DNA from 4 places in the Cupriavidus sp. GW823-FHT07A04 genome. Region 2 is predicted to be linked to each of the others. Evidence: predicted binding sites of a transcription regulator. Region 2 holds the regulator's gene; each other region holds the start of a gene.
What was found. The regulator FNR, encoded in region 2, switches genes on or off when oxygen is low (the NO sensors DNR and NnrR bind a similar motif). The targets are predictions, from matches to a motif close to TTGATNNNNATCAA.

Region 1 (7,435 bases), on a different contig from region 2:
CCGGTAGGCCTGGAACTCGCGCTCGCGCTCGCCGTAGGCCGTGTCCTTGCGCGCCTGCAGGATCGGCAGGTAGGCGTCCAGGAAGGCGTCGCCAACCGATTGCATCATGGCAAAGCTGCGCTCGAAGCCGAGCGCGGAGAAGTCATCGAAGAAGATGCCGCCAATGCCGCGCGCTTCGCCGCGGTGCTTGAGGAAGAAATACTCGTCGCACCATTGCTTGAAACGCGGGTAGAGGTCATCGCCATAGGGGGCGAGGGCGTCGCGGCAGGTGGCGTGGAAGTGTGCGCAGTCACCAGTGTTGCCGTAGTACGGCGTCAGGTCCATGCCGCCGCCGAACCACCACACCGGCTCGGCGCCTTCCTTCACCGCCATCAGGCAGCGCACGTTCATATGCACGGTGGGGACAAAGGGGTTGCGCGGGTGGAACACCAGCGACACGCCCATTGCCTCGAAGCCCCGCCCGGCGAGCTCCGGCCGGTTGGCGGTAGCCGATGGCGGCAGCGCATCGCCCCGCACATGCGAGAAGCCCACGCCGGCCCGCTCCATCACGGCGCCGCCTTCCAGGATCCGGGTGCGGCCGCTGCCGCGCAGGCGCTCGGTGGGCGGCTTCTCCCAGGCATCGGTCGAAAACGCCTTGCCGTCGATGGCGGCAACAGCGTCGGTGATACGGTCTTGCAGACCGAGCAGATAGGCACGGACTGCCTGGGAATCGATCATGGTATGCGGGCGGGTGAGCCGGAGCGGTGACGGCCGGGCAGGTCAGTCAACCTGCCCGGCCGTCATAGCGATGTCATGATTGTACTGGCTGAGGCAACGCCTGGCCGGATTCGGCAAATTCAGCACGAACCATCGTAAAGGGCGAAGAAATCGTAGTGGGCGGCCCATGGCGGGCACCGCAGGGCTCGCCATGGGTCGTGCAGTAGATTTATCGTCCGTTACCGCTTGATGGCTCGGTAGCCGATGTCGGTACGGTACTGCATGCCGTCGAAGTGGATCTTCTCGGCCGCGCCATAAGCCGCGCGCTGTGCCGCCTTGACGGTATCGGCCAGCCCGACCACGCACAATACGCGCCCGCCCGTGGTCAGCAGCGTGCCATCCGTGAGTGTGGTGCCGGCGTGGAAGGTCACGCTGTCGTCGGTCTCGGCCGGGATGCCTGTAATGGCATCGCCCTTGCGCGGCGCATCGGGATAGCCAAAGGCGGCCATCACCACGCCCAGCGCGGTGCGGCGGTCCCAGTCCAGTTCGATCTCGTCGAGCTTGCCGTTGACGGCGTGCTCCATCACGTCGACCAGATCGGTCTTCAGGCGCGCCAGGATCGGCTGGGTTTCCGGGTCGCCCATGCGGCAGTTGAACTCCAGCGTCTTCAGGTTGCTTTCGCTGTCGATCATCAGGCCGGCATAGAGGAAACCGGTGTAGGTGATGCCGTCTTTTTCCATGCCGCGCACGGTCGGCATGATGATCTCGCGCAGCGCGCGGGCATGCAGCGCGGGCGTGACCACCGGGGCCGGCGAGTACGCGCCCATGCCGCCGGTATTGGGGCCGGCGTCGTGATCGAGCAGGCGCTTGTGGTCCTGGCTGGTGGCGAGTGCCAGGACGTTCTTGCCGTCTACCAGCACGATGAAACTGGCTTCCTCGCCCTCAAGGAATTCCTCGATCACCACGCGTGCGCCGGCGTCGCCGAGGCGGTTGTCGGCCAGCATCATGTCGACCGCGGCGTGCGCTTCTTCCAGCGTGGCGGCAACCACCACGCCCTTGCCGGCGGCCAGGCCGTCGGCCTTGATCACGATCGGCGCGCCTTGCGCATCGATATACGCGTGCGCGGCGGCGGCGTCGTTGAAGGTCTGGTAGGCGGCGGTCGGGATGCCGTGGCGCTGCATGAAGGCCTTGGCGAAATCCTTGGAGGATTCCAGCTGGGCTGCCGCCTGCGTCGGGCCGAAGATGCGCAGGCCCTTGGCACGGAAGATATCGACGATGCCGGCCGCCAGCGGCGCCTCGGGGCCGACCACCGTGAAGCTCACGCCTTCGCGCTCGGCGAAGGCGGCGAGCACTTCCGGATCGGTCAGGGGAACGTTCTGCAGCCGCTTGTCGAGCGCGGTGCCGCCATTGCCCGGCGCCACGTACACCACCTGCACCTTGGGCGACTGGGCCAATTTCCAGGCCATCGCGTGTTCACGACCACCCGAGCCGACAACCAATACTTTCATGATCTACTGCCAGAAAAAATGACGCATGCGAAATGCGAAAAGCGGCAGCCATGGCTCATCGAACCGCGCTGCCGCCGTGAGGCGAGGTCTTACCCGATCCGCGCCTTACTCCTCGATCACCGCGTTGGTGAAGACTTCCTGCACGTCGTCCAGGTTTTCCAGGGCGTCGAGCAGCTTTTGCATCTTGATGGCGTCGTCGCCGACGAAGCTGACTTCGTTCTGCGGCTTCATCGTGACGTCGGCCATCTCGGCCTTGAAGCCCGCGGCTTCCAGCGCGGCCTTGACCGTGCCGAAATCATTGGGCGGGCACAGCACTTCGATCGAGCCGTCGTCGTTGGTGACCACGTCGTCGGCGCCGGCTTCCAGCGCGGCTTCCATCAGCTTGTCCTCGGGCGTGCCGGGGGCGAACAGGAACTGGCCGCAATGGGTGAACATGAACGCCACGGAGCCTTCCGCACCCATGTTGCCGCCGTTCTTGGAGAAGGCATGGCGCACTTCGGCGACGGTACGGGTACGGTTGTCGGTCAGGCAGTCGACGATGATCGCCGCGCCGGCAAGGCCGTAGCCCTCGTAGCGGATTTCTTCGTAGTTGACGCCTTCCAGGCCACCCACGCCGCGCTGGATGGCGCGCTGGATGTTGTCCTTGGGCATGTTCGCATCCATTGCCTTGTCCATGGACAGGCGCAGGCGCGGGTTGGAGTCGGGGTCAGCGCCGCCGAGCTTCGCGGCGACGGTGATTTCCTTGATCAGGCGGGTCCAGACCTTGCCGCGCTTGGAGTCAGCCGCGGCCTTCTTGTGTTTGATATTGGCCCATTTTGAGTGACCGGCCATGATTCTCTCCGAAGCGGAAAATGTTTGACGCGCGCGCCTTGGCTTTGCGCGCCGGCTGTGCCGGGCGGGCAACGGGTGCTCGCTGGCGGCGCGCCGGGTGGTTTATGTGTCTGTGAGCCGGCCTTGGGGGCTGGCATAATCAGCCCAGCATTTTATCACGCGGCCCCGCCGCCGCTGGCCTCCCGATCACGGGAGCCGCCGGGAAGGGCGGGGACGGTCGCGGCGAAAGCGCCGCGCGGCTTGCCAACCAGAGAGACCATGGCCGAACCCATCATCATCGCCAAGAACGCCGAGCTGGAACTTGCCCTGCTGCCCGAGATGGGCAACCGGCACGGCCTGATCACCGGCGCCACCGGCACCGGCAAGACCGTGACCCTGCAAAGCCTGGCCCAGGGTTTCTCCCGGCTGGGCGTGCCGGTCTTCATGGCCGACGTCAAAGGTGACCTGACCGGCATTTCCCAGCCGGGCAAGCTCTCCGACAAGCTCAAGGCCCGGCTGGCCGAGCTCGGCCTGCCCGAGCCGGTGTGGGGCGCCTGCCCCACCACCCTGTGGGATGTGTTCGGGCAAAAGGGCCATCCCGTGCGCGCCACGGTCTCCCATATGGGGCCGCTGCTGCTGTCGCGCATGCTGGAACTCAACGACACCCAGCAGGGCGTGCTCAACCTGGTTTTCCGCATCGCCGACGCCAACGGGCTGCTGCTGCTCGACGCCAAGGACCTGCGCGCCATGCTGCAGTACGTGGGCGACAACGCGGGCCAGTTCACCACCGAATACGGCAATATCTCCGCGGCCTCGATCGGGGCCATCCAGCGCGGGCTGATGGCGCTGGAGTCACAAGGCGCAGACGTGTTCTTCGGCGAACCCATGCTCAACCTGGACGACTTCATCCAGACCGAGAACGGGCAGGGCGTGGTGAATATCCTGGCCGCCGACAAGCTGCTGAATTCGCCCAAGCTCTACGCCACTTTCCTGCTTTGGCTGTTGTCGGAGCTGTTCGAGAAACTGCCCGAGGCGGGCGATCTTGACAAGCCCAAGCTGGTGTTCTTTTTCGACGAGGCGCACCTGCTGTTCAACGACGCGCCCAAGGCCCTGCTCGACAAGATCGAGCAGGTGGTGCGGCTGATCCGCTCCAAGGGCGTTGGCGTGTATTTCGTTACGCAGAATCCTGTCGACATCCCCGATACCGTGCTGGGCCAGCTCGGCAACCGCGTGCAGCACGCGCTGCGCGCCTTCACGCCGCGTGACCAGAAGGCCGTCAAGGTGGCGGCCACCACCATGCGGGCCAAGCCGGGGCTGGACCTGGAAAAGGCCATCGGGGAGCTCGGTGTGGGCGAAGCGCTGGTGTCGTTGTTGGACGCCAAGGGCATCCCCGGCATCACGGAACGCGCCTGGGTGCTGGCGCCCGGCAGCCGGATCGGCCCGATCACCGACGACGAGCGCAAGCAATTGCTGGCGAACTCGCTGGTGGCCGGCACCTATGAGCAGACCATCGATCGCGAGTCGGCCTACGAGAAGCTCAAGGGCCGCGCCGCCGCGCCTGGGTCTGCCCCCGCCGCTGGCGGCGGCGCACCCGCGCCCGCGCCTACGGCTGGCCAGCCCGAAGCGCCGCCCGCGCAGGGCGGCGGCTGGCTGGACCAGGCGGGCGAGATCTTCGGCGGGCTGACCAAGGGCACGGGCAAGACCGGGCGCGGCGATTCCATCCTGGAGTCGATGGCCAAGTCGGCCGCGCGCACGGTGGGCTCGCAGGTCGGGCGCGAGCTGATTCGCGGCGTGCTGGGCAGCTTGCTGGGCTCGGGCAAGAAGAAGTAGGAGGCGCCGGCCGTCGGCCGCTCCGGTGTGCCACGCCCGGCGAGATCGGCGGGCGCGGCGCATAGCCATGGCGTGGTATCGGCCAGCCGGTCCGTCGGCGATAACGCCAGCGGGCGGGACTTGCGTCTTAGCGGCGTTGCGCCGCTGCCTCGTCTTCCCGCATCTTGCGCAGGAACAGCCGGGTGAAGAACCAGCCCATGCCGATGATGAAGGCGATGACGGCCAGGCTCATCAGCCCGGTGGGGGTCGAAAACAGGATCTTCAAGGCTGCCATGTGGGTCTCCCAGGTCAGACGAGGCACACCGGACGGTGTGCCGCTGCCGATAGTCTAGGGAGCGCCGCGGCCGGCGGGATTGAGGCCGGTCAAGCCGGGCGCAGACAGTGCCCGGCTTGCCAGGAAAACTCAGTTCTTGGTGCCGAACAGCCGGTCGCCCGCGTCGCCGAGACCGGGGATGATGTACGCGTGCTCGTCCAGGTGGCTGTCCAGGGAGGCGACGAACAGTTTCACGCCGGGATGTGCCTTCTGGAATACTTCGACGCCTTCCGGCGCTGCCACCAGCGCCACGAACGTAATCGCATCATCCTTGACGCCGCGGCGCTTGAGCACATCCACCGCATGCGCGGCGGAGTAGCCGGTGGCGACCATCGGGTCGCACAGGATAAAGCTGCGGTCTTCCACGTCGGGCAGGCGCACCAGGTATTCCACCGGGCGGTGCTGGTCGTCGCGGTAGACGCCGATATGGCCGATGCGGGCCGAGGGAATCAGCTCGACCAGGCCGTCGCTCATGCCCACGCCGGCGCGCAGCACCGGCACGATGGTGAGTTTCTTGCCGGCGATCACCGGCGCGTCCAGCTCCACCAAGGGCGTCTCGATGCGGCGCGTGGTCAGCGGCAGGTCGCGCGTGATTTCATAGCCCATCAGCAGCGTGATTTCCCGCAGCAGCTCGCGGAACGTGCGCGTGGAGGTGTCCTTGTCGCGCATATGGGAGAGCTTGTGCTGGATCAGCGGGTGATCGAGGATGTACAGCTTGGGGAAACGCGGATCTTGCTTCATGGCGGGTAGTCGGCAGGAGTGGGCGCGAGGGCCCGTTGCAGCCGGATTGTAATGGATGCGGGGCTGCGCGCCCCCGGCGATCCTCCCGCCGCAAGCGCGCAGCCCCGCCTGCGCTCAATCCACCGAGATGCTGGCGCTCTTGGCGACCTTGCCGAATTTCTCGTACTCGGACAGCGTCAGCGACTGCAGGTCAGCCGCGCTCGAGCCCTTGGGGTTGAAGCCTGCCTGCCCGAGTTTGTCCTTCACGTCCGCATTGCCCAGCGCCGCGATGAAGGCGGCATTGAGTGCCTGCACCACCGGCGCGGGTAGCCCGGCCGGGCCGTACACGCCGAACCACGGCTCGACGGCGTAGCCCGCCAGGCCGGCCTCGGCCAGCGTCGGCACGTTCGGCAGCGCTGGCGAGCGGCTCTTGCCGGCCACCGCCAGCGCGCGCAGCTTGCCGCCCTGGATGTGCGGCAGCGAGGCGGGCAGGTTGTCGAACATCACCTGCACGTGGCCGCCCAGCATGTCGTTGATGGCCGGGCTGCTGCCCTTGTATGGCACATGGGTCAGGCCCGTTTGCGTCATCTGCGCGAACATCGCGCCCGCCAGGTGCATGGACGTGCCGGTGCCCGCGGTGGCGTAGGTCAGGCCGGGATGGGCCTTGGCGTAGCTGACCAGCTCGGCCACATTCTTTACCGGCAGGCTGTTGCTGACTTCCAGCACAATGGTGGAGGTGCCAAGCAGGCTGACCGCGGTGAAATCCTTGCGCGGGTCGAACGGCACGTGCTTGTAGATATGCGGGTTCAACGCATTGGTCGAGATGGCGCCGAAGCCGATGGTGTAGCCGTCAGGCGCGGCCTTGGCGACCGCCTCCATGCCGATATTGCCGCCAGCGCCGGGGCGGTTCTCCACGACCACGGGCTGGCCGAGCTTCTCCGCCACCTTCTGGCCGACCGTGCGCGCCACGAGGTCAGTGGTGCCGCCAGCAGCGTAAGGCACGATGAAGCGGATTGGCTTGACGGGGTAATCGGCTGCGCTGGCGGCCGAGGGCAGCCAGCCGCTTGCGAGCATGGCAACCGCGGCGGCGATCAGCAGCGGGCGGGCGGCGGTCTGCTTTTTGACTGGAACGGGAATGCGCGAGGAAAGAATAGCGAGGGGTGCTGCCGTCATGAATGCTCCTGGTTTTTCTTATGCGGCGCGCGTTTGACGCGCCGACCGGCGAGCTTACGGCAGTTTCAGGCTGGCTGCCAGGGTTGCCAGCCAGCCAGGCAGGCTGGCTAGCCAGGCAACGGCATGGCTGCTAGATATTCTGCCCGCGCTGCGCCGCTGGCAGCGCCGGGTGCCCGAGCAGGCCGCGCACCCGCTGGGTATTGCGTTCGAACACCCAGTAGACGGCAAAGGCGTAGGCATAGCAGCCCAGCAGGATCAGCGCGGCCAGGCCCAGGCTGCCGGCGCTGACAGGCAGGCGGACCTTGACCAGGGTCGCGGCGATGAACAGGGTCAGCGGGAAATGCGTCAGGTAGAGCGAGTACGAAAACCCGGACGCCAACGTAGC
Region 2 (7,435 bases):
TTCGCCTCGACCATCGACGGCAAGCTCGCTGGCGACGTGGCGCAATACGTGCGCTCGCTGTCCGGCCTGTCTTACGACCCGATCCGCGCCTCGCGCGGCGAGAGCACGTTCAAGTCCACCTGCGCGGCCTGCCATGGCTCCACCGGCAAGGGCAACCAGGCGCTTGGCGCGCCTAACCTGTCGGACCGCGTGTGGCTGTACGGCAGCTCGGAGGCGAACATCGTCGACGCCATCCTGAAGGGCCACAACAACCATATGCCGGCGCACGAGGAAATCCTCACGCCGGAGCGTATCCGCATGTTGACGGCCTATGTCTGGGGCCTGTCCAACACCGGCGGCGCAGGCGAGGGGGCGAAGCAATGAGCCACTGCGCTTATGCTTGTCAGCCGGGCCCGCACCGCGGCGGGGGTGTTCGCCCATGAACGCCCCCGGACCGGAGCCGCTTGAAAGGAACGGGGCCGCGTGGGCGCCGCTGCGAGCGCCCACGCCTGATTCGGCGGACGCGGAAACGTCGGACGAGACCCTGTACGAAGTCCGCCGCAAGATCTATCCGCGCTCGGTGTCGGGTGCGTTCTCGAGCTGGCGGGTCTGGATGGTGGTCCTGACCCAGCTGTTCTTCTATGGCATGCCCTGGCTGCAGTGGAATGGCCGCCAGGCCATGTTGTTCGATCTCGGCGCGCGCAAGTTCTATATCTTTGGCCTGGTGCTGTGGCCCCAGGACGTGATCTACCTTGCCGTGCTGCTGGTGATCTCCGCGGTGTCGCTGTTTCTCTTCACGGCGATCGCGGGGCGGCTGTTTTGCGGCTACGCTTGTCCGCAGACGGTGTACACCGAGATCTTCATGTGGATCGAGCGGCATGTGGAAGGCGACCGCTTTGCCCGCATCCGCCTGGACGGCGATCCTTGGAGCGTGCGCAAGCTGCGCCTGAAGGCCACCAAGCACACGCTCTGGATCGTGATCGCGCTATGGACGGGCTTTACCTTCGTCGGCTATTTCTCGCCCATTCGCACGCTCGGCGCGCAGGTGCTGAGCCTCTCGCTGGGTCCGTGGCAGACGTTCTGGATGCTGTTTTACTCGTTTGCCACCTGGGGCAACGCCGGCTTCATGCGCGAGCAGGTCTGCAAGTACATGTGCCCGTATGCGCGCTTCCAGAGCGTGATGGTGGATCGCGACACCTATGTGGTCACCTATGACGTGGGCCGCGGCGAGCCGCGCGGCAGCCGCTCGCGCAAGGCGGACCACAAGGCCGCCGGGCTGGGCTCGTGCGTGAATTGCAGCATCTGCGTGCAGGTCTGTCCTACTGGCATCGATATCCGCGATGGCCTGCAATACGACTGCATTGGCTGCGGCGCCTGTATCGACGCCTGCAACCAGGTCATGGACAAGATGGCTTACCCGCGCGGGCTGATCCGCTATACGTCCGAGAACGCCATGCGCAGCGCGCTCTCCGAGACCGTGGCGCGCAAGCGCCTGGTGCGGCCGCGCACGGTGATCTACTCGGTGATCTGGCTGGCGCTGGTCGCCGGCTTCATGGCCTCGCTGGCCATGCGCACGCCGCTCAAGGTCGATATCATCCGCGACCGCGGCGCGCTGGGGCGGGAAGTGGAAGGGCGCTGGATCGAGAACGTGTACCGGCTGCAGCTGATCAACACGACCGAGGCGCCAATGCGCGTCGCCGTCAGCGCGGGCAGCGATGAGCTCAAGGGCCTGGCCGTGGAATATGATCACGCTGCCGGCAACCTGGAGCCCACGTCCAATCGCCTGATTCCCATCCGGGTGCGCGTGCCGATCGAGTCCGCGGCGCAGGGCACGCACAAGATCGAGGTCACAGTGACCGCGGTGCCCGACGAGGGCGCGGGGAGCCATGGCGCGGAGATTCGACAGAGCACCAGCTTTATCGTGCCGCGCAATCTATGAGGCGGCAGGGACGCTGGTTGCACCAATCCGTACGCAACATACGCGATCTAGATCTAGAGGAGGCCAGATGACGCAGCAAAGTAATCCCTGGTGGAAGGAGCCATGGCCGTGGCTGCTGATGAGTGGGCCGTTCGTGGCCATGGTGGCCTGCGGGGTCACGATCTGGCTGGCCATGACCCATCCGGATCCGCCCATTGAGGAAGGGGTGGCGCGCCACGGCCTGGTGGTTGAGAAGGCGGGCAGCGCGGCACGCCAGGCAGCGCCGGTCGCGGCGCAAGCGAGGTGATCATGAGGCTACGCTGGCTGATGTGGGTGCTGTGGCCCGCTTTCCTGGTCGCCGGGCTGACGACCGCGCTGGTATTCTCCATGGTCGATCCCGGCGACCTGCGCTTCTTCGGCCAGCCGGTCGAGGCATCGCGGGAGGCGGTCTACACCGTGGGTTTCCTGATCGCGTGGGTGCTGTGCGCGCTGTCGAGCGGCTTGACGCTGTACACCATGCCCACGCGGCTGGCGGACACGGACGAGCTGGAGTGATTGCGATGCGCGCCTTGCCGGTTCAGGCCAGCAGGCGCGGCATCGCGGCGAGCCGCCGCGGGCGAGGGCGGCGCGCGACGTGCAGGTCAGCAGGACTTGTTGACGATCTGCTTGATCCCCACCATGTCGACCAGCTTGACGTGGCGCTGGCGGATCTGGATCAGGCCGGCTTCCGCAAAGCGCGAGAACAGGCGGCTGACGGTTTCGAGCTTGAGCCCCAGGTAGCTGCCGATTTCCTCGCGGCTCATGCGCAGCACGAACTCGGAGGCCGAATAGCCGCGCGCGGACAAGCGCTCGGACAGGTTGATCAGGAAAGCGGCAAGCCGCTCCTCGGCGCGCATCGATCCGAGCGTGATCAACATGACCTGGTCCTGCGAGATCTCCTTGCTCATCAGGCGCATGAACTGATGCTGCAGCGACGGCAGGACGTTGGACAGCGTCTGGAGATCGCCAAAGCGCACCACGCAGACTTCGGTATCTTCCAGCGCGGTGGCGTCCGACGCATGCTGCATCTCGCCAAGGCCGTCGAGGCCGACGACTTCGCCGGGAAGGTGGAAGCCCGTGATCTGCGAGCGGCCGTCTTCCATTGTCAGGTGGGTCTTGAGCGTGCCGAAGCGGATCGCGTAGACGGCGGTGAGAGGATCGCCGAGGCGGTACAGGGTTTCGCCCTTGCGTACGCGCACCCGGTCCTGGACCAGCGTATCCATCTTTTCGAGGTCCTGCTGCGACATGCCGACGGGCAGGCAGAGCTGGCCGAGCGAGCAAGTGGAGCAGCGGGGCGACATCTCGGTAATGGGAATGGTGGTGAGCAATTGGGGCCTGTCGGTTTAGCGCAGTCAGTCAAGCGCGATGTGGCGGGCGCATTGAGTTGAGAGCTTGACGTTGAGAGTCGTCGGTTGGAAGCGCTATCCACATCGGCCTGGCGCGCGGGTCTTGCGGCAGTGCGCTATCTGTGCAGCGCGGCTTGCCGTGCCCGTCGTCATGTTGTGCGAGCGCGCTGGTGTGCGCGGGCGCAAGGCCTCATGTTGATAGCGCCTCTTGGAGCTGCGGGGGCGCGTTCGCCGCATTTTACCGCGCCAGACGTTGCGATTGTGTGATTGGGAGGAGAAGTTGACCATAGGCGTGCTTATCAGCGTATTTACCTTGGCATTGCTGGGCGGCGTGCACTGCGCCGCCATGTGCGGCGGGATCGCGCTGGCGGCGGAGCAGGGCGGCGTTGCGCGCGTGCCTGCCACGGTGCTCCGGCGTCCCGGCCATTGGTTGCTGGAACTGCTTGTCATGCATGCCGGGCGGCTGAGCATGTATGCGGTGCTGGGAGGCTTGCTGGGCGCCCTTGGCGCCGGCGTCTGGAAGACGCAGTACCTGCCGCTGCAGCGCTGGCTGTTCGGGGTCGGCAGTGTAATGCTGGTGCTGTCGGGCTTGTGGATGTTGCGCGGGCGCACCATGGGTACGGGTTGGCTGGAGCGGCTCGCCGCCCGGGGCGCGGGTGGCTTGCTGCGCGGCCTTGGTGCCGTCGGGGCGCGCTTGCCGGCTGTGGCCCGGGCGCATGGGCAGGGCCGGTTGCTGCGCCGCTACGGCATGGGGCTAGCCTGGGGGCTGGTCCCGTGCGGCATGGTGTACGGTGCTCTTGCCATGGCGTTGCTGGCCGGCAATGCCCCGTCGGGCGCGCTGGTGATGGCCGTGTTTGGCCTGGGCACCCTGCCGAACCTGCTGGTGATCTCGGGCCTGTCCGGCTATCTCAGGCAGCTTTCGCGGCGCCCGGCGTTGCGGGCTGGCGCTGGGCTTGCGGTGGTGGCCTTTGGCTTGGCCGGGGTGGCGCGCGCGCTGCTTTTGCCTGAGACGCTTGCCGCGCATGGATTCTGCCTGGTCTTCTGAAGCGCTGCTTCGTGGTGTATCTGTCACTTCTTCGCTGAGGTAGCTGTGCGAATCGGTTGCAGGTTTGCCAGGGAATGCCATACAATCGCAAGAACAGCGATATCGCGCACGTATTTCATCGTGGCATCGTCAGGTAGCATCCGCTGCTCAGGGATGCATGCCAGGAACACCCAGGCAGGCATCAGCGCCAGGGACCGTTCCCCATCCGCCGTCCGGTTCAAAAGATTCGGTTCAAAAGACCAGCTACGGCAGGGCGGGGTGAAATAGGCCGGCAGGCCCGATATCCGTATTTTCTTGCACCCGGCGCGTTCGATGATAAACGCCGCGCCGGACAGGTCCGCCACATCAGGGGGAAGGCGCGACGCAAGGGCTCCGTCGACTGGCAGATAATGCCGGTGGCCGGGCGATCTCCTGCCGGTCAGGTCCGGCACCCGATGCAATAAAAGAAGGCGCACGGCTGGCATGCATCAAGCATGCGGTTGGCTGCGCGGCCAGATGGCGGTGGCAATCCCTACCGCTGAACCCGCAATCTCCAGTGCGCCCGGGATCAACCGGGGCGCAGGTGCAAAGACAGGCTGCACGCAATCAACATGAATACCCAAGAGGCGAAGATCGTCCTCGAGACCGCGCTGATCTGCGCGCAGGAACCCTTGCGCGTCAATGACTTGCGCCGGCTGTTTGCCGACGACGTCGGTGCCGACACCATTCGTGTGCTGCTCGAAGAGCTGCGCCGCGACTGGGAGCAACGCGGCGTGGAACTCGTGGCACTGGCCAGTGGCTGGCGTTTCCAGAGCCGCCCTGTCATGCGTGAATACCTGGATCGGCTGAATCCTGAAAAGCCGCCCAAGTACTCCCGCGCCGTGATGGAGACGCTGGCGATCATTGCCTACCGGCAACCGGTCACGCGGGGCGATATCGAGGAAATCCGTGGTGTCGCGGTCAGCACCGAAGTCGTGAAGAAGCTCGAGGACCGCAGCTGGATCGAGGTGATCGGCCACCGTGACGTGCCCGGGCGGCCTGCGCTTTATGCCACCACCAAGAACTTCCTTGATGACCTTGGCCTGCGCACGCTCGATGAATTGCCGCCGCTGGAGGACATCCAGGCCCAGGCGCAGGTCGCGCTGCTGAATCAGGAGCCGATTGACTTCGAGGCGCTGGGCAAGGTGCCGGCGGATAGCGACGAAGAGGCATTCGCGGAACCTGGCGCTGATCAGGCCGGCGCTGCCGCGCTGGTTGCGGCGGATGCCGGAGAGGGTGAACCGACCTCTTCCGGCGTGGTTGCCCCCGACGGTCTTGCGGCCGGCGCCATGGATGGCATCGCCGATTTGGTGGATGCGTTTGAAAGGAAGGAGGCCTTGGCGCAAGCGGAAGCCGGGTTCACACCCGCGCCCGAGGCCGAGGCGGAAGTGCCGGCGACGCCCGGGCCAGGCAGTGAGCCAGGGAGCGAGCCGGTGTCCGCCGAGCCCGCCGGCGCGCTGTCTGGCGACATAGCCGCGGAGCAAGCCGTCGAAGACGGTGAAACAAATGAGCAAACGGACACGCCCGCCAACGGTTACCACGTACAAGTGGCCTCCGGCGAGCAGGCGTCCGAAGTCCCGGGGGCGTCCACGACGAATCCGGCGCACCCCAGCGAGCACGACGAGCACGACCAGCGCGTGTCCAACTGAACACCATGCAACATCCGAATGTGAATACCTTGTCCGATTCTGATCAAGACGTCCGCCAGGCGGATACGCCGGCCGGCGATGCCGGCAATGGCGCCGAAGGCGGCGCCGGCACCGATGGCGCGCCGCGCCGCAAGGGCCTGCGCCGTGGCTTGCGCAATCTGGTGGCCACGCGCCGCCAGGCCGCGCAGGACCGCGACGGCGACCGTGCCGCGGACGGCGGGGCGGCAATCCCTGCGGGCGGCCCCGATGCGGGCGCCGCGCAAGACGCGCGTGGCGACGGCGCAAGGAAGGGACGTACGCGTGGCAAACGCAAGCTCGCGGAAGGCGAGGCTGTGCAGGCCGGCGAGCAGCAGGGCGAACGCCCGGCGCCGCGAGGCCGCCGGAACTTCAGCGGTGACAATGCCGAAGGCGCAAGCGAAGCTGGCGGAGAAGCCACGGGCGAGCGCCAGCGTGACGGCGCGCGCGCCAACCCGAACGGGAATGGCGCCCGCAAGCGCAAGCCGCAGCAAGGCCAGCAGCCGCAAGGCGCGGCTCGCCGTGGTGGCGCCGAAGGGCAGCAAGGTGGCCCGCGCCAGCAAGGCAAGGGTAACAAGGGCAAAGGCGGCGCGCAGCGCCCAGCCGCGGGTGTGCCTGAGAAGGCGCCCGCCGCCGCGAGCGGTGAGGACCTCTTCCGCTTTGTCATTTCCGGTCAGTACGACCAGGAAGAGTCGAGCGGTCCGCAGGCCCGGGTCAAGCCGGTGCGCGAGCTGTCTGCAGACGATGATGCGCCCAAGCTGCACAAAGTGCTCGCCGAGGGTGGACTGGGCTCGCGCCGGGAAATGGAAGAGCTGATCCTGCAGGGCCGGGTTTCGGTCAATGGCCTGCCTGCCCACATCGGCCAGCGCATCCTGCCGGCAGACCAGGTCCGGGTCAACGGCAAGCTGATTCATCGCCGTGTGTCGTCCAAGCCTCCGCGCGTGCTGCTGTATCACAAGCCGTCCGGCGAAATCGTCAGCCAGTCGGATCCGGAAGGCCGTCCGACCGTGTTCGACAGCCTGCCGCGCATCAAGGCAGGGAAGTGGGTGGCCGTGGGCCGCCTCGACTTCAACACCGAGGGCTTGCTGATCTTTACCTCCTCGGGCGATATCGCCAACAAGTTCATGCATCCGCGCTACGGCGTGGAGCGCGAATATGCGGTGCGCACGCTGGGTGAGCTGGCCGAGGCCGATCGCCAGCGCCTGCTGCATGGCATCAAGCTCGACGATGGCGAGGCTAATTTTCTGCGCATCGCGGACGGTGGTGGCGAAGGCATCAACCACTGGTACCACGTGGCGCTGACCGAAGGCCGCAACCGCGAAGTCCGCCGCATGTTCGAGGCCGTCGGCCTGACCGTGTCGCGCCTGATCCGTACCCGTTACGGCCAGTTCCTGCTGCCGCGCGGCCTGAAGCGCGGCCGCTGGCA
Region 3 (7,435 bases), on a different contig from region 2:
GGCAAGTTCATCATCACCCGCTACGTGCCCACCAACGAACGCGTGAACCGCAAGTTCCCGCTGATTCTCACCACGGGCCGCATCCTGTCGCAGTACAACGTCGGCGCACAGACACGCCGCACCGAGAACGTGATGTGGCATGACGAAGACCGCCTGGAGATCCATCCGCACGACGCCGAGGAACGCGGCATCAAGGACGGCGACTGGGTCGGCGTGCAAAGCCGTGCGGGCGAAACCGTGCTGCGCGCCATCGTCAGCGAGCGCATGCAGCCGGGCGTGGTCTACACCACCTTCCACTTCCCCGAGTCCGGCGCCAATGTGATCACCACCGACAACTCGGACTGGGCGACCAACTGCCCCGAGTACAAGGTCACCGCGGTGCAGGTCATGCCGGTGGCGCAGCCGTCCGAATGGCAGCGCCAGTACCGCGATTTCCACGATCAGCAGATGCAGTTGCTGCAGGCGGCCAGCGCCGAGGCAGGGCCGGCATGACACTCTGCGAACTCGCCATGGCCGACGCCGAGCCGGCCACCCACAGCACCTTCGCGGTCAGCCGCAGCCACCTCGGCGAACTGGCACTGGAGGACGACGAGATTGCCGAGGAAGTGCCGGTTGCGCTCGAGTACAACGGCATCTCGCATGCGGTCATGCTGGCCTCGCCGGCCGATCTCGAAGACTTCGCGCTGGGCTTCAGCCTGAGCGAAGGGCTGGTGGCCAGCCCGCGCGATGTTTATGAGATAGAGACCGAGGTCCGCCCCGAAGGTATCGCGGTGCGGTTGCGCATCGCGGCGCAAGCCTTCGCCGCGCTCAGGGATCGGCGCCGCGCCATGGCGGGCCGAACCGGCTGCGGCCTGTGCGGCACCGAATCGCTGCAGGAAGTCATGCGCGCCCCGGCACCCGTGAGCAGCGGCGCCAGCTTCAGCGACGAGGCGATGTACGCCGCATTCGCGCAGTTGCAGACCCGGCAGGAACTGCTGCGCCACACCGGCGCCACGCACGCCGCCGCGTGGCTGCGCGCCGACGGCCAGGTTGCGCTGGTCCGCGAAGACGTGGGCCGCCACAACGCGCTCGACAAACTGATCGGCGCGCTGGCACGCACCGGCGAGGACCGCTCGCGCGGCGCCGTGCTGGTGACCAGCCGCGCCAGCTACGAAATGGTGCTGAAGACCGCCGGCGCCGGCGTCGGCGTGCTGGCCGCCGTATCCGGCCCGACCGCGCTCGCGGTACGCCTGGCGATCGATGCCGGCGTCACGCTGGCCGGCTTTGTACGCGCCGGCCGGCACGTGGTCTACTCCCACCCCCAACGTTTGCACAGCAGGACGGAACAAGCATGAACTCCGACAACCTCGTCAAGATGGCGAACCAGATCGGCACCTTCTTCGAAGCCATGCCGGACCGCGAAGAAGCGGTGGCGGATATCGCCAGCCATATCAAGCGCTTCTGGGAGCCACGTATGCGGCGCGCTTTGCTGGCGCGGCTGGATGGGAGTGAAGATGCTGGGCTGGATGAGATTGTGTTGTTGGCGGTGACGAGGTATCGGGGGGCGTTGGAGTGATTGGGTTGGTCGCTGTTTCTTTGGGCGGCGATGGCAGCTTGCACCCAAGGGCCATACGACATCCCCCTGCGGGGGCTGCCGGTCACTTTTCTTTGACCGGCAAAGAAAACTAACGAAAAGAAAGCCGCCCTGCCGGGCGCAGAGCAATCGGGCTTATGTGGGGCAGTGGTTGCGTCGTACGGCCCGGAGTGTTGGCTAGCCGATCCTACCGGCCCCAAGGGCATCGCTACGGCATGACCTATGGGTTACGTGGTGCAGCCCCTGACCTCGCTTGCGGTGACCATTCCCACATCTGCCGTTCGCGGGGCGAAGTGCTGCGCCGTTTCGGGTGTGGCTGGTTTCGTGGTTTTGTCTCGGAGGGCAAGCGTGGTGAGTTGCGGGCGCGGCCCTCGCGCACGGGCCACGGTGCCCACCACGAAACCAGGGGAGCCGAGAGTAAGGCGCCGGTAGAGCCGGTACGGCAGGGCATCAAATACCCGGGCGCCCGCCGCCAGAGACAAAACCACGAAACCACGAGGGCAGGCAGGATCGTGGTGCTGCGCACCGCGAACGGCAGATGCCCGAACGCTCACCGAGCAAAGCGATCAGGGGCACCACCACGTGACCATTGGGTGATGCCGTGGCGATGACCTCCAAGCCGGTATGGCAAAGGCCAGCCAACACTGCGGGCCGTACGACGCAACCACCGCCCCACATAAGCCCGATTGCTCTGCCCCCGGCAGGGTCGGCTTTCTTCTCGTTAGTCTTCTTTGCCGACGCAAAGAAGAGTGACCGGCAGCCCCCGCAGGGGGATGTCGTACGGCTTTTGGGTCCAAAAGCCAACGCCGATGAAAGAAACAGCGACACCCCAAGCAGAGCGATGTCGTATAGCTGTTGGGTGCAAGCTGCATCGCCGCTCAAAGAATCAGCAACCAACCCAGCACCGGGATGTCGTGCGGCCCGTGGGCGCAAAAACCAACGCCGCCCAATCTACCTACTTCAACCTCAACGGCTCCAACAACGCCGCATCATATTCCCCCCTCCCAATCCTCCCCAACTCCAGCATCCGCAGCAAGATATAAGCCTGCCGCTGCCGGGCGCGCCGAGGATTCACCACCGGGTTATTCGCCGAAGGCGCCTTCGGCAATCCGGCCAGCATCGCGCATTCCGCCAAAGTCAGCTCGCCCACCGGCTTGCCAAAATACGTCTCGGCCGCCTCGGCAAAACCATAGGCCCCTTGCCCAAGGTAGACCTTGTTCATGTAGAGCTCGAGGATCTCGTCCTTGCTCATGGCGTGTTCGATCCGGTAAGCCAGCAGCACCTCATACAGCTTGCGGGTGTAGGTCTTCTCGCGCGAGAGGAAGAAATTGCGCGCCACCTGCATGGTGATGGTGGAGGCGCCTTGCGACAGCTCATCGGACAGGTTGGCCACGCCGGCGCGGATCACGCCGACATAGTCGATGCCGTCATGCAGGTAGAAGCGGTCGTCCTCGATGGCTACCACCGCCTGGGTCAGCTTGGGCGGTATCTCGCCGATGGGCACGTAGCCGGGCGACTGGCGGAAAGTGGTGAGCGCGTCCAGCGTGGGCAGCTGGCGCTGAGCGACGAGCACGGTGAGCGTGCCGAGCAGGGCCGCGCCCAGGATGAGCAGCAGCACCAGCTTGAGAAAATTCGACCAGAGACGTTCCATGGGCCGTATTGTGCCAGCACCGGCCATGTCCCTGCCCCGGCTCAAGCCGCCCCGCCGGTTCAGTCCGCCGGCAGCGCCACGCCAAGCTCCTTTGCCAGGGTTTCCAGGTTGCGCCAGATCGCAGGGTTCACGTCCAGGTGGGTGGTCGTGAGCGCGCGGTTGGCGGCTTCGAACTCGCCCGGGTATTGCACGCTGTCAAAGCCCGGGGCGGGCGGGGTGTCGTGCAGGTAGTTGACGAAGGCTTCCACCTCCGCGCCTTGCCAGCTCAGCCCCAGGTCCAGTTCCGGGTTCATCAGCAACGCGAACATATTGTTGGTGGCCACGCCGCCGCGCGGGTTCTCCGGCTGGATGGTGCCGCCGCCCGACAGCACGCCCGCGAGCAGCTCGGCTACCACGCCGAGCGCATAGCCCTTGTGGCCGCCGAAGGGCAGCAGCGCGCCCGGGTGTTCGCTGAACATGGCCCCGGCATCGGTGGTGGGGTTGCCGTCGCTGTCGATGATGCTGTTCTGCGGCGCGGGCTCGCCCTTCTCGGCCAGCACGCGGGCCTTGTTGATGGCGATGGCGCTGGTGGCGATATCCACCACCAGGGGCGGGCGGCCGTTGGGCATCGGCCCGGCGAAGCACAGCGGGTTGGTGGTCAGCCGCGCGGTGCGGCCGCCGTAGGGGGCCACCACCGGGGAGCGGTTGATCACATTGGTGAAGCTCAGCAGCACGAAGCGCTCCTTGGCCACCATCTCGCCGTAGTGGCCCATGCGGCCCAGGTGGTGTGAGCGGCGCAGCGTGACGATGCAGTGGCCGTGCTGGCGCACGCGCTCGATGGCGGTCTCGATGACGCGCTTGCCCACGTGCTGGCCGAAGCCGCCGTTGCCGTCGAACACCAGCAGGCTGTCGCGGTCGAGCACGCATTCGGCGCGGCCCGCCGGGTTGACGTTGCCGGTTGCCAGCGAGCGCTGGTAGTTGGGCAGGATCGACAGGCCGTGGCTGGTGTAGCCGCAGCGGTCGGCCTCGACCAGGTGCTCGGCCACGTCGTTGGCGATGTCGGTCGGCACGCCTTGCGCGGCGAGCAGGTCGCGGGCGAGCCGGGTGGCGGATTGCAGTGTTATCTTCATGTTCGTTCCTTGTCCCGGTGTGCGCTCAGATCCAGCCCAGCCAGCGCCAGTAGGTGGCGGCGAACAGCAGCATCAGGGCGTAGCCGATCACCGTCACGGGGATGCCGACCTTGGCGAACTGCTTGCCGTTGAAGGTGTCCGTGCCCAGGCAAACCATGTTTTGCGGTGCATTGATCGGCAGGATGAAGCCGAAGCTCACGGTGAAGCCGAGCAGCATCGTCAGGCCGATCTGGTTGATATCGCCCGGCAGCGTCTGCAGCACCGAGATCAGGATCGGCAGCAGCGCCGCGGTGAGCGCGGTGGCGCTGGCAAAGCCGAGGTGGATCAGGATCAGGAAGGCGGCCAGGATGGCGAACACCAGGATCGGGCCTTGCGTGGCGAGCCCGGAGTTGGCCACCACGAACTTGCCCAGCCACTGGCCGGCCTGCGTGGTGAGCAGCGCGGTACCCAGGCTGATGCCTACCCCGAACACGATCAGCGTGCCCCACGGCGTGCGTTGCTGCATGGTCTTCCAGTCCATCACGCCAATGCGCGGCATCATCAGGATCACCAGGCCGACGAAGGTCACGGTGGCGGTGTCGAACTGGTGCAGCTTGCCCTCGGTCGCCCAGAACAGCAGCAGCCCGATGGACACGGCGGCAAGCCGCTTCTGCGGGCCGCTCATCGGGCCCAGCCCGGCGAGTTCCTTTTGCACGGCTTCCTTGCCGCCGGGGATGGCCTCGGTTTCAGCGGGCAACAGGAACCGCACCAGGAAATACAGCACGACCGACATCACGATGGCCCACGGCGCGCCGGCGATCAGCCATTGCAGCCAGGTGATGCGCTCGCCCAGCAGCTTGTCCATGAAGCCCACCGTCAGCAGGTTCTGCGCGGCGGCGGTCTGGATGCCGACGTTCCAGATGCTGGTGGCCATAGCCACGGTGATCATGATGCCGGCGGCGATATTGGATTTCTTGTCGACCCCGAAGGCCGCGATCACGCCCATCATGATCGGCACCACGCAGGCACTGCGCGCGGTCGCGCTCGGCACCACCAGCGACAGCGCGATGGTCACCACGATGCTGCCGATCAGGATGCGCCGCGTGCTGGTGCCGATGGCCGACAGCGTGACCAGCGCGATGCGCCGGTCGAGCCCGGTCACCGTCATTGCCGCCGAGATAAAGAGGGCGGCGGCAACCAGCGCCAGCGCGGTGTTGGAGAACCCTGCCAGCGCCATGCCGAGCGCGCGGGAGGTGCCGTACTGCGTGGCCGGGTCCGCCACCGTGGGCGCAAAGCCGATCAGTGCGGCCATCAGCGACGTGATCATGATGGCGCTGGCCTCGTAGGAGACCGCCTCGGTGATCCACACCACGATGGCAAAGGCGAGGATTGCCAGCATGCGATGTCCCGCCACCGGCAGGTCCGGGGGCAGGGGCAGGGCGAGTATGCCGATCAGTACCAGGACGGCGGCGTAGAGCCCCCATGGCGTGGATTTGCCGGGCGCGGCTTGCGGCACGGCGGCAGCCACACCGATATCGGTGGGGGAGGCTGCGCGGACGGCTTGGGTTGGAGTGCGCGGGTCTGTCATCGCTTTCCCTTTTCTTGTCTTGTTGATCTTGGTTCGACACGGGAAGGCGGACGTCACGCGCGGGCAGATGGCTAGCCTGTGACTGGCAGGGTGGCGGCGTCGTTCGGCGGCGTTCCGTGAAGACCTGGCGAAGGCGGGAGACCGGCTTGCGGCCGGGCTGCCGCGTTCGACATGGGGAAATTATCGTGCCGGCCAACAGTGCCTGTCGAGGGTGGATCCGGGCGCATATGACGCGGATCAAAGAACCGGCTCGCACAGGGAAATTTCGATGCGCCAAGCGGTCAGACTTTCAGATCATTGCGATACAAGGGCTTGCGGGCGTTGCGCAGCGAGCACAACAACCGGCGGCCCCGCACACTAATGAGCCGCCCGAACGTGATCTGAAAACTTTGGAGTGCATGATGAAGGTTTTAGTGAGAGGACTACGCGCCGAAGTCGACGCATCCGCGCTGCGCACGGCGCTGGCCGCCTACGTGCGGGTCAAGGACATCGAGCTGATCTGCGAGGGCGACTGTGCGCATCCCTGGGCCTGGGTCGACCTGGATCTGGACGATGTGGACCCGATGAGCGTGTGGAAACTGGTGGCGAAGCTCGATCGCCGTTATATTGCTGGATGCCATACGCGCTGGCATGTGCCGGCCTATCGCGCGCGCTGAGCCGCCGACACGTGCGGTGCGCGCGCCACCGAACGACAAAGACAGGGCAGGGACACACGATGCAGGAAAACATGGCCGATGCGCCATCACAAGGTGCCGGCGTGCCGGGCAACGCAGCGCTTGCGCTGGACAATGTAGTCAATCTGCGCGACCTCGGCGGCCTCGCCACGCGCGACGGCCACCGCGTGCGTGCCGGCAAGCTGTTTCGCAGCGGCAACCCGGGCCTGGCCAGCGCGGCGGATATGGAACGGCTGCGCGCATTGCAGCTGGACATGGTGATCGACTTCCGCTCGGCCGGTGAGAAGACCGCTGCGGAAAGCCCCTTTGGCGAGGCCTTCCGCTGGGTCGCCACGCCGGTGCTCGAAGGCAGTATGTCGATGGCCGAGCTGATGCCGCGTTTGCGCGACGGCAGCGCGCAGCAGATGGAAGCCTTCATGCTGGAGGTCTATGGTGACTTTCCGCGCAAGTACCAGGCCGCCTTTGGCGGTTTCCTGAAGACTGCGGAGCAGGGCGGCAACCTGCTGTACCACTGCACCGCGGGCAAGGATCGTACCGGCTTTGCCTCGATGCTGCTGCTGGCCGGCCTGGGCGTGGAGCGCGGCATCATCATGGCCAACTACCTGGAATCGAATCACTGGAACCAGGGCTTCAACCAGAAGATGAGCGCCGGCGCGGCGCAGTTCGGTGTCGATCCCGCGGTGATGTGGCCGCTGCTGGCGGTGAAGGCCTCTTACCTGGAAGCCTCGATGCATGCCATCGAGCAGGACTACGGCGGCATCGATGCCTACCTGGGCGACGTGCTCAAGGTGGATGCCGAGCGCCTGCGCCAGGCCTATCTCGTACGCGCTTAGCGATCCTTGTCTCCAAGGTGCTTTGCGA
Region 4 (7,435 bases), on a different contig from region 2:
GTCCCATTTTCTGTCCCTTTCTCACCGTCGAGGTCGATGCCACCAATGTATCGCCGCAAGCAGGCCGCCGGGTTCGGAAACGCGGGTGCCGCGGCCGAGCCGGCGCAAGCGCCTGCCAGGCCGCTGAAACGCCCGTCGCAGCAGCGCGCGCGCTTTACCGTGGATGCCATTTACGAGGCGTTTGTTCGGATATGGCGGGCGCGTGGCTGGGACGGCGTGACCACGCGCGCCGTGGCGCTGGAGGCCGGATGCTCCGTAGGCACCCTGTACGAGTACTTCCCTAACAAGGAGGCGCTGCTCTCCGGCTATGTGCGGCACACCATCGAGCTGCTGCTGGCGCGCATCGAGGCCGAAGTGGCGGCCGCACCCGGGCTGGACTGGCGCACGCGCGTCCAGCGCCTGGCACGGCTGACCTGCGGCGCCGACGATGCCTCGCTGGAGGGCTTCGAACACGAGATGCTCATGCTGGAAGCGCGCATCGCCGAGACCAAGCATCACCGCCGTGTGTTCGATGAGTTGTACGCGGCCTGGCAGCGCGCGCTGGCGGCATGCCCGGATTTGCCGGGCGCGCCGGACCCCGCCACGGTGCGAAGCCTGCTGGAGGTGGTCTGGGGCGCGCGCCGCTATCGGCTGCTGCTGCAGGCTGCCGAGTCCTCGCGGGCGGCATGGGTGGCGCAGATGGAGCGGCTTTGCCTGCTGGCGCTGGGGGCCGCGCCGTTGTCTTCGGATCCTATGGATTTTATGGATCCTGCGCGTCGCTCCTGAACCCTACCTTCTTGTGCGTGCCGTCGCAGAACGGCTTGTTGCCCGACTGGCCGCAGCGGCAAAACCAGGCCTCGGTCATGCGGGTGATGGTTCTGCCGGTGCCGCTGATGACTTCAAGATTGCCTTTGACGCGCAGCGGTCCGTTGGGGATGGGATGGATATCGAGGGGCCCATCGCGCTGCGCCAGCGGCTCCGATGCCACGGTGGCGGCCTCGCCGGTGGCGACGAAACCCGCGCTGGCGTGGCTGCCGTCGCACAGGGGCTTGTTGCGCGAAGCGCCGCAGCGGCACAACGTCAGGCGAAAGCCGGCGGGCTGGCCATCGATGGTGATGGCGGCGCGCAGCGCCAGCGGGCCGTTCTCGAACACGCGCACCACATTGACCAGCGGCGCCGCCTCGCCGGGGGAATCGTCGACGTTCTGGTAGCTGATGGCGCCCGATGGGCAGTTGTGCGCAATCTCCGCGATTTCTTCGGCGCTGGCGTTGTCGGGGTGGATCCACTCGCCCTGCACGCCGGGCACGAACACGTCCGGGCGGTCCAGCACGCAGTGGCGCGAATGGATGCAGCGGCTGTCGTCGAAGAGCACGATGACGCGCTTGCCGGCAACGGACTCGGTGGCCATGGCTGGCCCTCCTGCGCATTGCGCGCCAGGTGGCGCGCTCCCTTTCCTTTATAGCGCTTGCCGGCGGGTTTGCGCAGTGCTTTTCAGCGGCTTGGTTTTTTTGCAAAGATTCGTGTGCGTCACCCTGTAAGGCGTGCGCGCGTGGTGCTAATCTGAAGGCGATAGGCAGCGGCGCGGTGCGCAGGTGCCCTGCCAGGCGCTCCCGCCTTTGCGCGGGTCGTGTTGCAATCCGTTGGGATCGAACAAGGAGTGGGTGATGAAAACTGCACGACAGGTTCTTGAGTCCAAACCGACTCAGGCTATCTACAGCATTCCCCCTGGCGCCACGGTTTATGCTGCGCTGCAACTGATGGCGGAAAAAGGCATTGGCGCGTTATTGGTGATCGAACGCGGCGATATCGTTGGTATTTTGAGCGAGCGGGATTATGCGCGGAAGGTGATCCTGATGCAGCGGACTTCCCGGGAGACCTTTGTTCGCGACATCATGACGTCGGCGGTGATTTATGTGCGCGGGGATCAGAGTACCGATGAGTGCATGGCGTTGATGACGCAGCATCGGTTGAGGCACTTGCCGGTGATGGACGGCGATGCCCTGGTGGGCATGTTGTCGATCGGGGACCTGGTCAAGGATATTATTTCCGAGCAGAAATTTATCATCGATCAACTGGAGCACTACATTAGCGGGACGCCCCATCCCAAGCTCTGATCTCATTGCCCCGGTGATTCCTGGTAAATGGAAGCTGATTTACCGCAGGTTCAAGGGCTTAAGGTCACAAGCTTAAAGTCAAAGGCAGTTTCATGACCCCTGCGGGGCGCCGGCCTGTTTTCCTGTCTCGCCAAAAGGGCAGGCCAGGAAGGCGCCCCATACGGCCTTGGCACATCTTCACGTCTTGCTTCGCTGCGTGTGACGGGTGGCTTGTTGGGGGCCAGCCCAATCTGGCCCCGCTGTATTGGGTACGCTCCCGTCCCTGCCGGCAACAAAAAAACTACAAAATTCCGTATTTTTGCTTCGTGTCGGCTTGCTGGCAGATGGCCGCTCGTACTGAACAGAAGTACGCACGTTCAGGCAAAAGGCACGTCGGCGCCGCATCAGAAACCAACTTAGTGCCGCACTCCATATTTGGTATCCGCATATAATTATGCATTCACTGAATTAGGCCCGCCCGGGCCGTGCAGGCGGCATCTGCCAGCTCGTGGCAGTTCTCGATTCGCGCAGCGCTGGGTACGCGTCAAATCGGTTGATTTCAATTTTGTGGCCATGTTCCCCGATATAGGCTGACAAACGAGGTGGTTTGTTGGCGGTTGGGCGCAACGTTGGTTGCTCATGACTACGCGCCCCGCTGCCTCCGATGCCTCCGATGTCTTCCTCCGCTCCTGCTTCATCTGCTGCTTCTGCTGCTTCTGCTGTTGCTACCCCTGCCCTGAGCCATCAGGCCATCATGCGCGTGATCGGCGGGATCATCCTTTGCATCTTGCTGTCCGCGCTGGACCAGACCGTGGTGATTCCGGCGGTGCCGGCCATTGCCAATGACCTGAACGGGTTTGGCCATCTGTCGTGGATCGTGACGGCCTACCTGATCACTTCCACCGTTTCCACCCCCTTGTACGGCAAGTTGTCGGATACCTATGGCCGGCGCCGGCTGCTGATGCTGGCGATCGCGCTGTTCATCCTGGCCTCGGTGGCGTGCGCGATGGCGGCTACGCTGGAGCAGCTGATCCTGTTCCGTGCGCTGCAAGGCATTGGCGGTGGCGGCTTGATGTCGCTGGCGCAGGCGGCGATCGCGGATGTGGTGGCGCCGCGCCAGCGTGGGCGTTACCAGGGTTACCTGGCGACCGTGTGGGCGGTGGCTTCCATTGCCGGCCCGCTGGTGGGGGGCTGGACGTCGGATCATCTGTCGTGGCGCTGGCTGTTCTGGATCAATGTGCCGCTGGGGCTGCTGGCCATGTTCATGTGCTATCGGGGCTTAAGCCAGCTGCAGGTGCGTGGCGGCTCGGCGCGGGTGGACTGGGGCGGCGCGTTGCTGCTGACGGTTTCCATTGTGGCCTTCTTGCTGGCGATGAGCTGGGGGGGCGATGTCTACGACTGGATTTCGCCAGAGATCGCTGGCCTGGCGCTGCTGGCCTTGGTGGCGGTGACCGCGCTGGTCTGGCAGGAGCGCCGCGCGGGCGACCCGATGCTGCCGCCGCGGCTGTTCCGCAACCGCGCTTATGTGCTGGGCGTGGCGGCGTCCGCGATGGCTGCGCTGAATATCTTCTTGTGCATCTTCGCGCTGCCGCTGCATTTCCAGCTGGTGCGCGGAGCCGACGCGTCGGAGTCCGGCTTGCTGGTGGTGCCGTTCCTGCTCTCCACGGTGGCGGGCAATTTCATCGTGGCCGGGCTGGCGCCGCGCCTGGGGCGCATGCGCGGCATCCTGACCGGTGGTTTCATCGCGGCGGCGCTGGGCTTGCTGGCGCTCGTGGCGGTTTCGCCGTCCACGCCGCTGGCGCTGGTGTTGCTGGCCATGATGGTGGCCGGCGTGGGGCTGGGCATGACCATGGTCGGCACCTTGATGACGGTGCAGAACGTGCTGGAGCGCCGCGATACCGGCGCCGGCACCGGCGCGCTGCTGGTGCTGCGCTCACTTGGCAGCGCCTTTGGCGGCGCGCTGGCCGGCACCTTGCTGACGCTGGAATTCCGCCATGCCCTGCACGCTTCCGGCGTGACGCAGGCGCTGGACCTGGGCGCGCTGCGCCACGGCAGCGAGGCGCTGGCCCATCTCTCTCCCGCAGTGCGGGACGTGCTGACGGGCGGCGTGGAGTCGGGCTTCCGGTTGATTTTTGCCGTGGGCACCGTGGCCGCCCTGCTGGCGCTGGTGATCGTGCGCCGCATGCCGGACGTGGAGTTGCGCAGCAGCGTGACCGAGCACGCGGCCACGCTGGCCATGGAGTAAGCGGGAGGAGGCTTGCGCATCCATTTCACGCCCAACGGCGTAAACTACGGACAGACCATCTCCGGAGTTTCCTACATGCGCAGCCTTCCCGAACAGCGCTCACGCGCCCTGCAACGCATCGCCTTGTCCGGCGCGTTGGTCCTGGCCGCTGCCGCCGCTGTTGTCGCCGCGCCGCGTCTTGCGCAAGCCGCCGATACCCCGGCAGCCACCGCCGCCAAGCCGGGCGGCGCCTGCCCGGCCTCGCTCAACTTCAAGTTCCCCCGCCTGCAGGACGAAGCGCCGCAAAACCTCTGCCAGTACGCCGGCAAGGTCGTGGTGGTGGTCAATACCGCCAGCTATTGCGGCTTTACCCCGCAATACGAAGGGCTGGAGGCGCTGTACGCCAAGTACCGCGAACGCGGGCTGGTGGTGCTGGGCTTCCCGTCCAACGACTTTTCGCAGGAGCCGGGCTCCTCCAAGGAGATCGCCGACTTTTGCTACAACACCTATGGCGTGAAATTCCCGATGCTGGGCAAGTCGCACGTGCGCGGCAGCGATGCCAATCCCATGTACGCGCTGCTGGCCAAGCAGTCCGGCACCACGCCCAAGTGGAATTTCTACAAGTACGTGATCGACCGCAACGGCCAGGTGGTAGGCAGCTATAACAGCATGACCAAGCCCGACGACAAGCAGTTCGTGAGCAAGATCGAGCAATTGCTGGACGGCGCGCGCTAAGCCACCGGGCTACTAAGCTGCCATCGGCACCGCACGGCTTCGCAGCCGTGAAGCCGTGCGCCACCAGGTTGAGCGCGGTAAAGCCGATCCCGGCCAGGCACACCGCCTGCCAGCCGCCAAGCGCCCAGGTGGCGCCGCGCACACTGCCCTTCAACGTGGCCGCCCCCATGGCATCGGCGCACGATTCGCTGGCTTCTTGACCAGCGTCAAGCCGCCGGGGCGCCGCCATCGCTACTTTCGCCGCTTTGGGGAGAGACAGACGATGGCCATCACGCTATACGATGCCGGCGGGCACACCTGCCTGCTGTTTTCGGACCTGGTCGAGGAGGAGCACGGCGAGGTGGTGCAGACCAACCAGTTCCTGATCGTCGACGCCGGCCACGGCGCGCTGATCGATCCTGGCGGGCACATGACCTACGGCGAGCTGTACCTCGCCATCAGCCGCTACTTTCCGCCCAAGCAGCTCGACTACGTGCTGGCGTCGCACGCCGATCCGGATATCGTGGCCTCGGTCGGGCGCTGGCTGACCGCCTCCGATAGCCGCATCCTGATCTCGCGCGTCTGGGCGCGGTTCTTGCCGCATTTCTGCCAGGCGGGCAAGACGCAAGGGCGCATCGTCACCATCCCCGATGCCGGCATGCCGATCGCGCTGGGCAACTGCACGTTGCTGGCGGTGCCGGCGCATTTCCTGCACTCGGAGGGCAACTTCCAGTTCTACGATCCCATCAGCAAGATCCTGTTCTCCGGCGACCTGGGCGCGGCCATGACCAGCGCGCGGGAAGCCGGCGCGGTGGTGAGCGATTTTGCCGCGCACACCCGCGCCATGCTGCCCTTCCACCAGCGCTACATGAGCGGCAACCGCGCCTGCCGGCTGTGGGCCAACATGGCGCGCGGGCTGGATATCGAGTGGATCGTGCCACAGCACGGCCCGTCGTTTCGCGGCAAGGTGATGGTGGCGCAGTTCATCGACTGGGTCTCGACGCTGGAGTGCGGGCTGGACCTGCTTAGCCAGGACAACTACAGGCTGCCGCCCGTCACCACAACGGCAGCCTGACGCCCGGCACCGGTTGCACGATCAATCGCGCGCCAGCCCCTCGGCCACCAGCGCCTCGTGCACCTTCGGCCGCGCGGCCACGCGCGACAGGTAGGCCTGCAGCGCGGGGTAAGGGTTGAGCGGTATCTGCAGCATATTGGCCCAGTTGGCGACGGCGAAGCAGTAGGCGTCGGCCACGGTGAACTGCGTGCCGCACAAGTAGTCGCGCGTGGCCAGGTGCCGGTCCAGCTCGGCGAAGCGCAGGGCCACCTTGGCCAGGCAATCCTCGCGTGTGCTCTGCGCGGTTTCCTTGTGCCACAGCCACGGGCTGAAGACCTTGTGCAGCTCGGTGGAGACCAGCGTCAGCCAGCCCACCGCTTCCAGGCGCGCCTGGGTGCCGGCCGCCGGCAGCAGCGCCTTGCCCGGGGCGAGGTCCGCCACGTATTGCAGCAGCGATGCGGCTTCGGTGTGGCGCGAGCCATCGTCCAGTTGCAGCATCGGCACGTAGCCGCGCGGGCTCACCGCGTAGAAGTCGTCGCTGCCGTTTTCCGGCTCGCTCAGCTTGTGCCGGGCCAGGTCGACCTTGGCGAGCGAAAACGGCAGGCCGGCTTCGCGCAGTGCGATATGCACGGCCAGGGAGCAAGCGCCAGGGGAGTAGTAGAGCTTCATCGGGTAGTCCTCGCTGTTTTGGGTTCGGTTTTTCAGGGTTTGCCGCCACGCCTTGTGGTGGCAGTGCAGGCAGTCTAGGATTGCGAAAGCGCAATCACAATGCGCACTGACGCAAGCTATGGCTGCAAATCTGCAATGAACATACCCTACCAACTCTCTTCCCCCGATCTCGACGTGGTGCTGGCATTGGTGCGTTGCGCCACGCTGGCCGAAGCCGGGCGCCGGCTCGGGCTTGATGCCTCCACCGTGTTCCGCGCGCTGCAGCGCATCGAGAAAGGGCTGGGGCGGCGCCTGTTCGAGCGCAGCCGCGCGGGCTACCTGCCGACCGAACTTGCCCAGCAGTTCGCACAGCATGCCGAACGCATCGAGGCCGAGCTGGAGGCGGCGCGCGCGCATGCCTCGGTGTCGGCCGGCACGGTGTCGGGCCTGGTGCGCATCACCACCACCGATACCGTGCTGCATGGCATGGTGCTGCCGGCACTGGCGCCGCTCGGGCGCAAGCATCCCGGGCTGAGCTTCGAGCTGATCGCCACCAATGAGCTGGTCAGCCTGACCCGGCGCGACGCCGACATCGCCGTGCGCGCCACGCGCCATCCACCCGATCACCTGATCGGCAAGTGCCTCGGCCCCTTGCGCGTGGCGGTGTTCGCGGCGCGGGAGTTGGTGGAGGCGGCCGGCATCGCGATCCCCGGGCACGGCGGC

Region 1: a site for FNR is predicted at 5,198-5,211, ahead of AC1Q7Q_RS00535 (DUF3149 domain-containing protein). Genes of this name have one in related genera too.
Region 3: a site for FNR is predicted at 6,128-6,141, ahead of AC1Q7Q_RS24230 (DASS family sodium-coupled anion symporter). Genes of this name have one in related genera too.
Region 4: a site for FNR is predicted at 5,228-5,241, ahead of AC1Q7Q_RS34105 (oxygen-binding di-iron domain-containing protein). Genes of this name have one in related genera too.

What each region holds. Positions count from the first base shown of each region.
Region 1 is NZ_JBXAHA010000001.1:116,716-124,150, forward strand. It holds gene hemF (oxygen-dependent coproporphyrinogen oxidase) at 1-717, opposite strand, end outside; gene purD (phosphoribosylamine--glycine ligase) at 936-2,204, opposite strand; gene AC1Q7Q_RS00525 (YebC/PmpR family DNA-binding transcriptional regulator) at 2,310-3,035, opposite strand; gene AC1Q7Q_RS00530 (helicase HerA-like C-terminal domain-containing protein) at 3,294-4,844, shown strand; gene AC1Q7Q_RS00535 (DUF3149 domain-containing protein) at 4,972-5,118, opposite strand; gene upp (uracil phosphoribosyltransferase) at 5,248-5,898, opposite strand; gene AC1Q7Q_RS00545 (Bug family tripartite tricarboxylate transporter substrate binding protein) at 6,013-6,951, opposite strand; gene AC1Q7Q_RS00550 (acyltransferase family protein) at 7,181-7,435, opposite strand, start outside.
Region 2 is NZ_JBXAHA010000009.1:20,485-27,919, reverse strand. It holds gene ccoP (cytochrome-c oxidase, cbb3-type subunit III) at 1-363, shown strand, start outside; gene ccoG (cytochrome c oxidase accessory protein CcoG) at 419-1,918, shown strand; gene AC1Q7Q_RS16710 (membrane protein) at 1,986-2,204, shown strand; gene AC1Q7Q_RS16705 (hypothetical protein) at 2,207-2,452, shown strand; gene fnr (fumarate/nitrate reduction transcriptional regulator Fnr) at 2,539-3,264, opposite strand; gene AC1Q7Q_RS16695 (sulfite exporter TauE/SafE family protein) at 3,563-4,327, shown strand; gene AC1Q7Q_RS16690 (hypothetical protein) at 4,351-4,791, opposite strand; gene scpB (SMC-Scp complex subunit ScpB) at 4,918-5,994, shown strand; gene rluB (23S rRNA pseudouridine(2605) synthase RluB) at 6,000-7,435, shown strand, end outside.
Region 3 is NZ_JBXAHA010000014.1:113,121-120,555, reverse strand. It holds gene fdhF (formate dehydrogenase subunit alpha) at 1-492, shown strand, start outside; gene fdhD (formate dehydrogenase accessory sulfurtransferase FdhD) at 489-1,334, shown strand; gene AC1Q7Q_RS24245 (formate dehydrogenase subunit delta) at 1,331-1,555, shown strand; gene AC1Q7Q_RS24240 (transglycosylase domain-containing protein) at 2,529-3,224, opposite strand; gene AC1Q7Q_RS24235 (Ldh family oxidoreductase) at 3,284-4,333, opposite strand; gene AC1Q7Q_RS24230 (DASS family sodium-coupled anion symporter) at 4,359-5,900, opposite strand; gene AC1Q7Q_RS24225 (RNA-binding protein) at 6,302-6,556, shown strand; gene AC1Q7Q_RS24220 (tyrosine-protein phosphatase) at 6,616-7,407, shown strand.
Region 4 is NZ_JBXAHA010000025.1:32,838-40,272, forward strand. It holds gene AC1Q7Q_RS34080 (TetR/AcrR family transcriptional regulator) at 46-765, shown strand; gene AC1Q7Q_RS34085 (CDGSH iron-sulfur domain-containing protein) at 740-1,387, opposite strand; gene AC1Q7Q_RS34090 (CBS domain-containing protein) at 1,644-2,093, shown strand; gene AC1Q7Q_RS34095 (MDR family MFS transporter) at 2,827-4,317, shown strand; gene AC1Q7Q_RS34100 (glutathione peroxidase) at 4,393-5,031, shown strand; gene AC1Q7Q_RS34105 (oxygen-binding di-iron domain-containing protein) at 5,294-6,085, shown strand; gene gstA (glutathione transferase GstA) at 6,107-6,733, opposite strand; gene AC1Q7Q_RS34115 (LysR family transcriptional regulator) at 6,869-7,435, shown strand, end outside.